Regions from separate parts of the Sutterella megalosphaeroides genome, predicted to be linked through region 2. Evidence: predicted binding sites of a transcription regulator. Region 2 holds the regulator's gene; the other holds the start of a gene.

Region 1 (4,354 bases), 490 kb from region 2:
GGGCGTCGAGCACCCAGAGGGCGGTCGTCAACCGCTCCCAGGCGGGCTCGAGAAGGTGGTCGGTCGTCATGTCGGTGGAGCCTCTCGGGGGGCGCGTCCGATGCGCCGCGTGCGAAGGAAAGATGAAAAACGGGGCGACGCTCGGTCGGCGCCGCCCCGGCGGTCGGTGCCCGGAGCTCGCCCGCTTGCAAGCGGACGCCCCGGGGCCGAAACCCGTTCGGATCGTTCCGGTCCTTGTCGAACGAGAACGATCAGAGCGAGTAGTAGAGGTCGAAGTCGAGCGGCGTCACGGCCATCTGCGCGCGGAGCACTTCCTTGCGCTTCACGGCGATGTAGGCGTCGATCATGTCGTTCGAGAAGACGCCGCCGCGCGTCAGGAACTCGCGGTCCTTGTCGAGAGCATCAAGCGCCGCGTCGAGCGACGGAGCAACGGTCGGGATCTTGGCGTTTTCTTCGGGCGGCAGATCGTAGAGATTCTTGTCCGCGGCTTCGCCCGGATGAATCTTGTTTTCGATGCCGTCGAGACCTGCCATGAGGAGGGCCGAGAAGCCGAGGTAGGGGTTGCAGAGCGGATCGGGGAAACGCACTTCGATGCGACGGGCCTTCGGGCTCGTCACGTGCGGAATGCGGATCGAAGCCGAACGGTTGCGCGCCGAGTAGGCGAGCTTCACCGGAGCTTCGAAGCCCGGAACGAGACGCTTGTAGGAGTTGACGCCCGGGTTCGTGATGGCGTTCAAAGCGCGGGCGTGCTTGATGATGCCGCCGATGTAGTAGAGGGCGAGTTCGGAGAGGCCCGCGTAGCCGTTCCCGGAGAAAAGGTTCGTGCCGTCCTTCCAGATCGACTGGTGGACGTGCATGCCGGAGCCGTTGTCGCCTTCGATGGGCTTGGGCATGAAGGTCGCGGTCTTGCCGAAGGCGGCCGCCACGTTCCAGATCGTGTACTTCGTGATCTGCGTCCAGTCGGCGCGTTCGACGAGGGTGCTGAACTTCGTGCCGATTTCGCACTGGCCGGCGCCGCCCACTTCGTGGTGGTGGATTTCTACCGGAACGCCCTGCTGCTCGATGAGGGTGCACATTTCCGAGCGGATGTCGGCGAGCGAATCCACCGGCGTCACGGGGAAGTAGCCGCCCTTCATGCGGTTGCGGTGACCGAGGTTGCCGCCTTCGAGGTCAAGACCCGTCGACCAGGGGCCTTCTTCGCTCTCGATACGGTAGAAGCTCTTGCCGGGCGTATGGTCCCAGGCGACGGAGTCGAAGATGAAAAATTCGGGTTCGGGACCGAAGTAAGCCGTGTCGCCGATGCCGGTCGACTTCAGATAGGCTTCGGCGCGGCGGGCGGTCGAACGGGGATCGCGCTCGTAGCCTTTGCCGGTCGTGGGCTCCAGAACGTCGCACGTGAGGATGAGCGTGTTGGCTTCGCGGAACGGATCCATGCGCGCCGTGGCGGGATCGGGCTGCAGAAGCATGTCGGAGGCTTCGATGCCGCGCCAGCCGGTAAAGGACGAGCCGTCGAAGGGCTGACCGAGATCGAACGTGTCTTCGTCGATGCGCTCGGCGGGCACCGTGAGGTGCATTTCCTTGCCGAGGATGTCCGTAAAGCGCAGATCCACGAACTTCACGTCGTTGTCTTTGATCATCTGTAGCACGTCGGAACTGGACGTCATGGTGTTCTCCGTTGAATCAGGAAAGAGGGGAGCTTCGCGAAGCGGGCGAAGCGAACCGCCGAAAAAAGAAATCGGACCGCAAGGCGTCGAACCGCTCGCCGTCTCTCGGTGCGTACCTTTATACGCAGCAAGATTCGTGCCAAACCGAAAAACCGGTGAAGGACGACGAAAAAACCGAAGGCGAACGCCCGAGGGGCGCCCGGACCGACCGACGCGCGCCGCTTGCGGCCCGAAGCTCCCCGAAGGGCCTCGCGGGACCGCACGGCAACGTGCGCCGAAGATTGCGCTCATTATGCCCGCTTTCGGGCGCAGTCGCACCATATCGGTGCGAAACGAGGCGCCCGTTTTGTGCATGCTTGGTGCGCGGGCGGTGCGTGCGGGAACGAGCCTCGGGGCGGTTGGCGTGTACCCGACTGCCCTTTCGGGCCGGACACGGACTCGGGCATCGTCCGGGGGACTTTGCCGACGGAGGCGAACGAAAGTGGGAAGAACGGTTGTGCGAACGCGCGAAAGCAGTGCGTCGAGTCCTTCGGCGAAGGATCGACGCACCGTTTTGGGAGGTTGACGTGCGGGAAAGGTCTCAGCGCCCGTTGAATTCGGCGAGCGCCTCGGGAAGGAACGCTTCCTGAAGGTCCGAGAGGAAAAGAAGGCCCTTTTCCGTGGGCGCGATACGCGCGGGGTCGGCAACCAACAGGCCGCTTGCGCGCAACTCTTCGAGTTTGAGCTCGATCACGAAGAGCGGCACCCCCGTGCGCGCTTCGAAGAGTTCCGCGGGGACGCCCTCTGCGAGGCGCAGGGCGTTCAGCATGAATTCGAAGGGGCGTGCTTCGGACTCGACCTCAAAGGCCGTTTCCGCCCCCGACCCGCACGACTCGATTGCCGCGAGGTACTTGGCAGGCGACGCAAAGCGCGCTTCGCGCCGCACCGAAAAAGTGCCGTCCGGATTCGCGAGCGTCACCTTGCCGTGCGCTCCCGCACCCGCCGCGACGTAGTCGCCGTAGGTCCAGTAATTGAGGTTGTGGCGGCAGCGGCGGCCTTCCTTTGCATAGCCCGACACTTCGTAGCGGCGAAAACCCGCGTCGGCAAGCACCCGCTCGACGAGTTCGCCCATGTCGGCCGCAAGATCCTCGTCGGGAAGATCCGACGGGGGGCGCTTTGCGAAGGCCGTCCCCTCTTCGATCGTGAGCTGATAGAAGGAGAGGTGCGTCGCGGCCGAGTCCGCCGCTTCCCGCGCTTCGCCGCGCAGCATCTCGAGCGTCTCGCCCGGAAGCGCGAACATCACGTCGAGATTGAAATTCTCGAAGACGCGCGCCGCCGCGGCGACGGCGCGCCGGGCTCCCGCCGCATCGTGAATGCGCCCGAGGCGCTTCAGGCGCTCGTCCGAGAAACTCTGAATCCCGAGCGAGAGTCGATTGACGCCCGCCGCGCGAAAGCGCTCGAACTTCGCCTCGTCGGCCGTGCCGGGGTTGGCTTCGAGCGTGATTTCGGCATTCTCGGTGACGGGCCAGATCGAGCGCACGCCCGTAAGAAGCCGCTCCAGGGCTTCTCCCGACATGAGGCTCGGAGTGCCTCCCCCGAGAAAGATCGTTTCGATGGGGCGGCGCTTGGCGGCCTCGGGCCAGGCGGCAAGATCGACGAGCATCGCCTCGACGTAACGCATCTCGTCAAGGCCCGCAGGCGCCCGGTGCGAATTGAAGTCGCAGTACGGGCACTTGCGCACGCACCAGGGCCAGTGGAGGTACAAGGACATGGGCGGAAGGCTCGGAGCTTTCGCCCCGTGCGCCTTGCGGCGCGCGTCGAGCGTCGTCATCACATCCACCGCGCGCGCATGAGTTCGGCCATGGCTGCAAGCGCCCGGGCGCGATGGCTCACGCGGTTTTTCTCTTCGGCCGTGAGTTCCGCGGCGGTCTTACCGAATTCGGGCACGTAAAAGTGCGGGTCGTAGCCGAAGCCCCCGTCGCCCGCGGCCTCGTCGACGATTTCGCCCTGCCAGACGCCTTCGGCAACGAGCGGCTCGGGGTCCTCGGGGTGGCGCACCGCCACCAGAAGGCACGTGTAGTGCGCGCGGCGCGTGGCGGCGCCTTGGAGCTTCTCAACGAGCAGGCGGTTGTTGGCCGCATCGTCGTGCCCGCCCGCAAAGCGCGCGGAATGCACGCCCGGACACCCGCCGAGGGCGTCCGCGCAAATGCCCGAGTCGTCCGCCATGGCGGGCAAACCCGTTTCGCGCGCGGCGTGGCGGGCTTTCGCAAGCGCGTTTTCGAGGAACGTGCCGAAGGGCTCGTCCGCCGAACCGACGCCGAGCTCGCCCTGCGGGACGATGCGGATGCCGAGTTCGCCGAACATCGCCTGGAATTCGCGGACCTTGCCCGCGTTGTTCGAGGCGAGCACGAGGGTTTTCGTCGTATCGGGAGTCGTCATGAGTGTTCTTCCAAAGCAAAAACGGATGGATTCGCGTATCAGAGAGGAGCGGCGAGCGCTTCGCGCTGCAGGCGCGCAAGCTCCAAGTTGCCGCGCTTCGCGAGCGCCAAAAGCGCGGCGAGCTCTTCTTCGGAAAAGGGGACGCCCTCGGCCGTCCCCTGAATTTCGACGAACTTCCCTTCGCTCGTCATGACGACGTTCATGTCCGTGTCGCTCGAGCTGTCTTCGACGTAATTGAGGTCGAGCACGGGGCGGCCGTTCGAGACGCCCAC
Region 2 (4,354 bases):
GCGATCATCGGCTCGGCGATTCTCTTCGTGCTCGTGGCCGCGAGTTACTACTATTCGATCCAGGTCGAAATCGCCGGTCTCAAGTACATTCCGAGCGAATCGAGCCCGGACTTCACCGCGCGCAACGTCACGCTCACCGATTTCGACGAAACCGGCACGGCCGACCGTCGACTCTTCGCCGAGGACGTCGCTCACTTTTCCGACGAGCGCATGCGCGCTCAGGCGGTGCGCTTCGTCACGCTCGATCCGTCGAAGCTGCAACTCGCGCTTTCGGCGCGCGAAGCCTGGAGCGACGACGGCCTGGAGACGGTCGACTTGTCGGGTGCCGTGACGCTCACGCGCGCGGCCGGTCCCCAAGAGCCCGACCTCTTTTTGCAAACGGAAGCCCTGAAGGGGTACCTCGACACGTACCGATTCGAATCCGTACTTCCTGTCTTCATGCGCCGCGGGAACGATACGACCGAGTCCGCCAAGGGCATGGTGTACGATAACGTCGGACACACGCTCGAATTGCGCGACCGCGTTCGCACGGTCCTGCACCCGCAAAACTTCCAGCAACCTACGGAACTCCGTCCCTGATCATGCGCTCCATTCTCTGTGCCTCGCTCTGCGCTCTGGTCGTCGCTCCGGCCTTTGCGCTCTCGAGCGACCGCGAACAACCGATTGAAGTTACGGCCGACCGCTTCAACGGCGACGAAGTCAAACAGACGGCCGTCTATTCCGGCAACGTCGTCGTTTCGCAGGGATCGATGCACCTGCAGGGCGCCAACCTCGAGCTGCGTCTGACGCCGAAGGGCTACCGTCAGGCCACGATCACGGGCGGACCCGCAAAGTTCCGCCAGCAGCGCGATCCGAAGGGTTCGGTCGGTCCCGACGAATGGGTCCATGCCGAAGCCGCGACCATCGTCTACGACGAAGAACGCGACACGATCACGCTCACCGGAAAGGCCAAGCTCTCCCGCACGGAAAGCGGCGTCGAAAAGGATCTCACCCGCGGCGAAAAAATCGTCTACGACCTTCGCAACGCCCGCTCCACCGTCGAGGGCGGCGTCGTCGGCGGCAAGCGCCAGCGCGTGAGCACCGTCATCGCTCCGCGCACGAAGGACTCGAACGCCGAGGCCGATCGCCCCTCCGCGCAACTCAAGAATTCGACGAAACTCACCGTCCAACCCGAACAGCCCTGATCGCCCCACGAGGAACGACTTGCCGTGAACTCCAACCTTCAGCAGGGTCACCTGCACGAACACGTCCATACGCTTGAAGCCAAGGGGCTCAAAAAACATTACGGCTCGCGCCAAGTGGTCAAAGGGGTCGATCTCTCCGTCAAATCGGGCGAAGTCGTCGGGCTGCTCGGTCCGAACGGCGCGGGCAAGACCACGACCTTCTACATGGTCGTGGGGCTCGTCGTGGCCGATTCGGGGTCGATCGATCTCGACGGCAATTCGATCGCGCACCTGCCGATCTACCGCCGCGCCCGCATGGGGCTCTCGTACCTGCCGCAGGAAGCGAGCGTTTTCCGCAAGCTCACGGTCGAAGACAACATCCGCGCCATTCTGGAGTTGCAAACCGACGAAAACGGCGCGCCCCTGAAGAGCGCCGTCATCGAAGAGCGCCTCGAGCAGCTCCTCGACGAACTGCAGATCCAGCACATCCGCACGAGCATGGCGCTCTCGCTTTCCGGGGGCGAACGACGCCGTACCGAAATCGCGCGGGCGCTCGCGGCCAATCCCCGCTTCATTCTGCTCGACGAGCCGTTTGCGGGCGTGGACCCCATCGCCGTCATCGAAATTCAGCGCATCGTCCGTTTCCTGCGCGACCGCAACATCGGCGTGCTCATTACGGACCACAACGTGCGCGAAACGCTCGCCATCTGCGACCACGCGTACATCATCAACGAAGGGCGGGTGCTCGCCTCGGGGTCGCCGGGCGACATCATCAGCAACCCCGACGTGCGTGCGTTCTACCTCGGCGACAATTTCCAGATGTGATCTTGTCCCGCCATGTCCGCTTTGCTTGAGGTTCGTCAATCGCAACAACTCTCGACCGCGCTCTCCGTCGCGCAACAGGCGTCGCTGAAACTTCTTCAGATGACGTCGGTCGAACTCATGGCGGAAGCGGACCTGCTCGTTGCGCAAAATCCGTTCCTCGAAACCGAGAACGCCGCCCCGGAAGCGTCCGTACGCACGGAGGAGCCCTCCTGCGACGTCCCCGAGGGGGATCTCCCCGAAGGAGCGCCCCTCGAAGGCATGTACTCAACGTGGGGCGCGGGCGCGGCGTACGAGGGAGCGGATCCCCTCGAGGGGCTCGTCGCTCCCGAATCGGTGCGCGCCGCACTGTTGAACGATGCGCTCGAACTCGACCTGAGCGAGAAGGAGCGCTCCTGCATTCGCTGTCTCGTCGAAGAGCTCGACGAGAGCGGGCTCCTTACGGTGCCGCTCAACGAAGCGGCCGAAGAGTACCGAGCCGTCGTCGACGCCTCGCCCGCCGAATGGAAGCGGGCGCTCGTCGCGTTGCAGGGGTTGGAGCCCGCCGGCATCGCACAGCCGTCGCTCACCGAAGGGCTCGTGGAACAGGTGCGCCGCCGAACGGAAGCGGGCGACGTCGACGAGCCCGCGGCCCGTCTTCTCGTCACGCTCCTGCGGGAGCACCTCGGCGACCTGGCGCGCGCCGATCGCAAGACGCTTCTCAAATGCGCCGCGAACGACGCCGAGCTTCTCGAAGAGGCGCTCGGCCTCCTGCGGGAACTCAACCCCCGGCCGATCGCGTTCGATGCCGAGGCGACCCGATACGTGCTGCCCGACCTCGTCGTAAGACGCGCGAACGGTCGCTGGCGCGCGTTCGTCAACCCGAGCGCCCGACCGAACGTTCGACTCTCGGACCTCGCCCACGAACGCCGGGCCGTCGAGAGTACCGAGCTCAAGCCCTACCTCGAGGAAGCGCGACGCTTCCTTCAGGCCGTCGACGCACGGACGAACACACTTTTGCGCATCGCGGAATTTCTCGTCGAACACCAACAGGCGTTTTTCGACGAGGGGCCCGCCGCTCTTCGGCCGCTGCGTCAAAAGGACGCCGCCGAGGCGCTCGAACTCTCCGAATCCACCGTCTCGCGAACAACCTCGGGGAAGTACCTCCAGGGCCCCTCGGGCACGCTCGAACTCAAGGCCCTCTTCTCGAACGCGGTCGCCGCGACGTCGGACGCCCCGGACGGCGACGAAGGTCTCTCGGGCGCGCGCATCCTCGACGAAATCCGCGCGCTCGTGGCCGCCGAAGATCCCGCGAGCCCCCTGGCCGACCGGGACATCGCCGAGCAACTTACCGGGCGCGGTTACGTCGTCTCCCGCCGCACGATTGCGAAATACCGGGAAAAGGCGGGCATTCCCTCCACGCGTCTGCGGCGCCGCAAAGCGTCCGAGTAACCGCCTCGCCCCACGCAAGGCCTGCGTTTTCGCAGCAATCCCGCTAGACTTCAGAAGCGTCGTCCGACGGGAGGACGTCGCCCCCTCAGACCATCCGCGCAGCCGCGTTGCAAAGCCGCGCATCACCGTCCCATGAACCGTTTTTCTTCCTACATCACCCTTCAAACCGTCCGTCTCGACGTTTCGGCCGCCAGTCGAAAACGACTCTTCGAAGAAGCCAGCGCGCTTTTCGAAGTGGCCTACGGCATTTCGCACTCGGAAGTCTTCGACGCCCTCATCGCCCGCGAACGTCTCGGCTCGACCTGCGTGGGAGCGGGCTGCGCGTTGCCCCACGGTCGACTGCACGAGCTTGAAGAGCCCGCGCTCGTCTTTCTGAGAACGGCCGAGCCCGTCAGCCTCGACAGCCCCGACGGCCGCGGCGTCCGACTCTTTTTCTGCCTGCTCGTCCCCGAAAACGACGAAAAGGACTACCTCGGCATGCTGCGCGAAATCGCGTGCCTTCTTTCCCAGAAACCGATGCGTCAGGCGCTTCTCGACGCGGCGGACGAAGTGGCCGTGTGCGAACTCCTCCACGCGTGGGAGCCGCCCGCCGACCTGCACGCCTCCGCGGAAGCGGCCGAAGCCCTCGCCGAGGACGACGAAACGCCCCGCACCGACGATTGACCGATTGATCGATTGAGAGGAGGGGCGCGCCCCTCGGGCGACGGGCCCGAGCGTCGCGCGCCGGAAATTCATGAAACTTGTTCTCGTTACCGGCCTTTCGGGCGGCGGCAAGTCCATCGCCATCCGGCAGCTCGAAGACTGCGGCTACTACTGCATCGACAATCTCCCGGCGGAATTTCTGCTTCCCGTGGCGCGTACTCTGGCTCGGTCGGAGACGAAAATGGCCGCGGTGGCGATCGACGCGCGCTCGCACGCCACGTTCGACAACACGCTCG

Evidence for each region. Region 2 encodes sigma-54, which starts transcription at its own class of promoters, with help from an activator protein. Its sites were predicted from a motif close to TGGCANGNAANCTGCTTT; they were not measured.
Region 1: the regulator sigma-54 is predicted to act here: its motif matches at 1,789-1,806, upstream of glnA (type I glutamate--ammonia ligase).

Annotation. Positions count from the first base shown of each region.
Region 1 is NZ_AP018786.1:586,531-590,884, reverse strand. It holds gene S6FBBBH3_RS02795 (two-component system sensor histidine kinase NtrB) at 1-70, opposite strand, end outside; gene glnA (type I glutamate--ammonia ligase) at 252-1,664, opposite strand; gene hemW (radical SAM family heme chaperone HemW) at 2,245-3,474, opposite strand; gene rdgB (RdgB/HAM1 family non-canonical purine NTP pyrophosphatase) at 3,474-4,082, opposite strand; gene rph (ribonuclease PH) at 4,121-4,354, opposite strand, start outside.
Region 2 is NZ_AP018786.1:100,704-105,057, forward strand. It holds gene lptC (LPS export ABC transporter periplasmic protein LptC) at 1-579, shown strand, start outside; gene lptA (lipopolysaccharide transport periplasmic protein LptA) at 582-1,184, shown strand; gene lptB (LPS export ABC transporter ATP-binding protein) at 1,209-1,988, shown strand; gene rpoN (RNA polymerase factor sigma-54) at 2,001-3,416, shown strand; gene S6FBBBH3_RS00490 (PTS sugar transporter subunit IIA) at 3,549-4,079, shown strand; gene rapZ (RNase adapter RapZ) at 4,150-4,354, shown strand, end outside.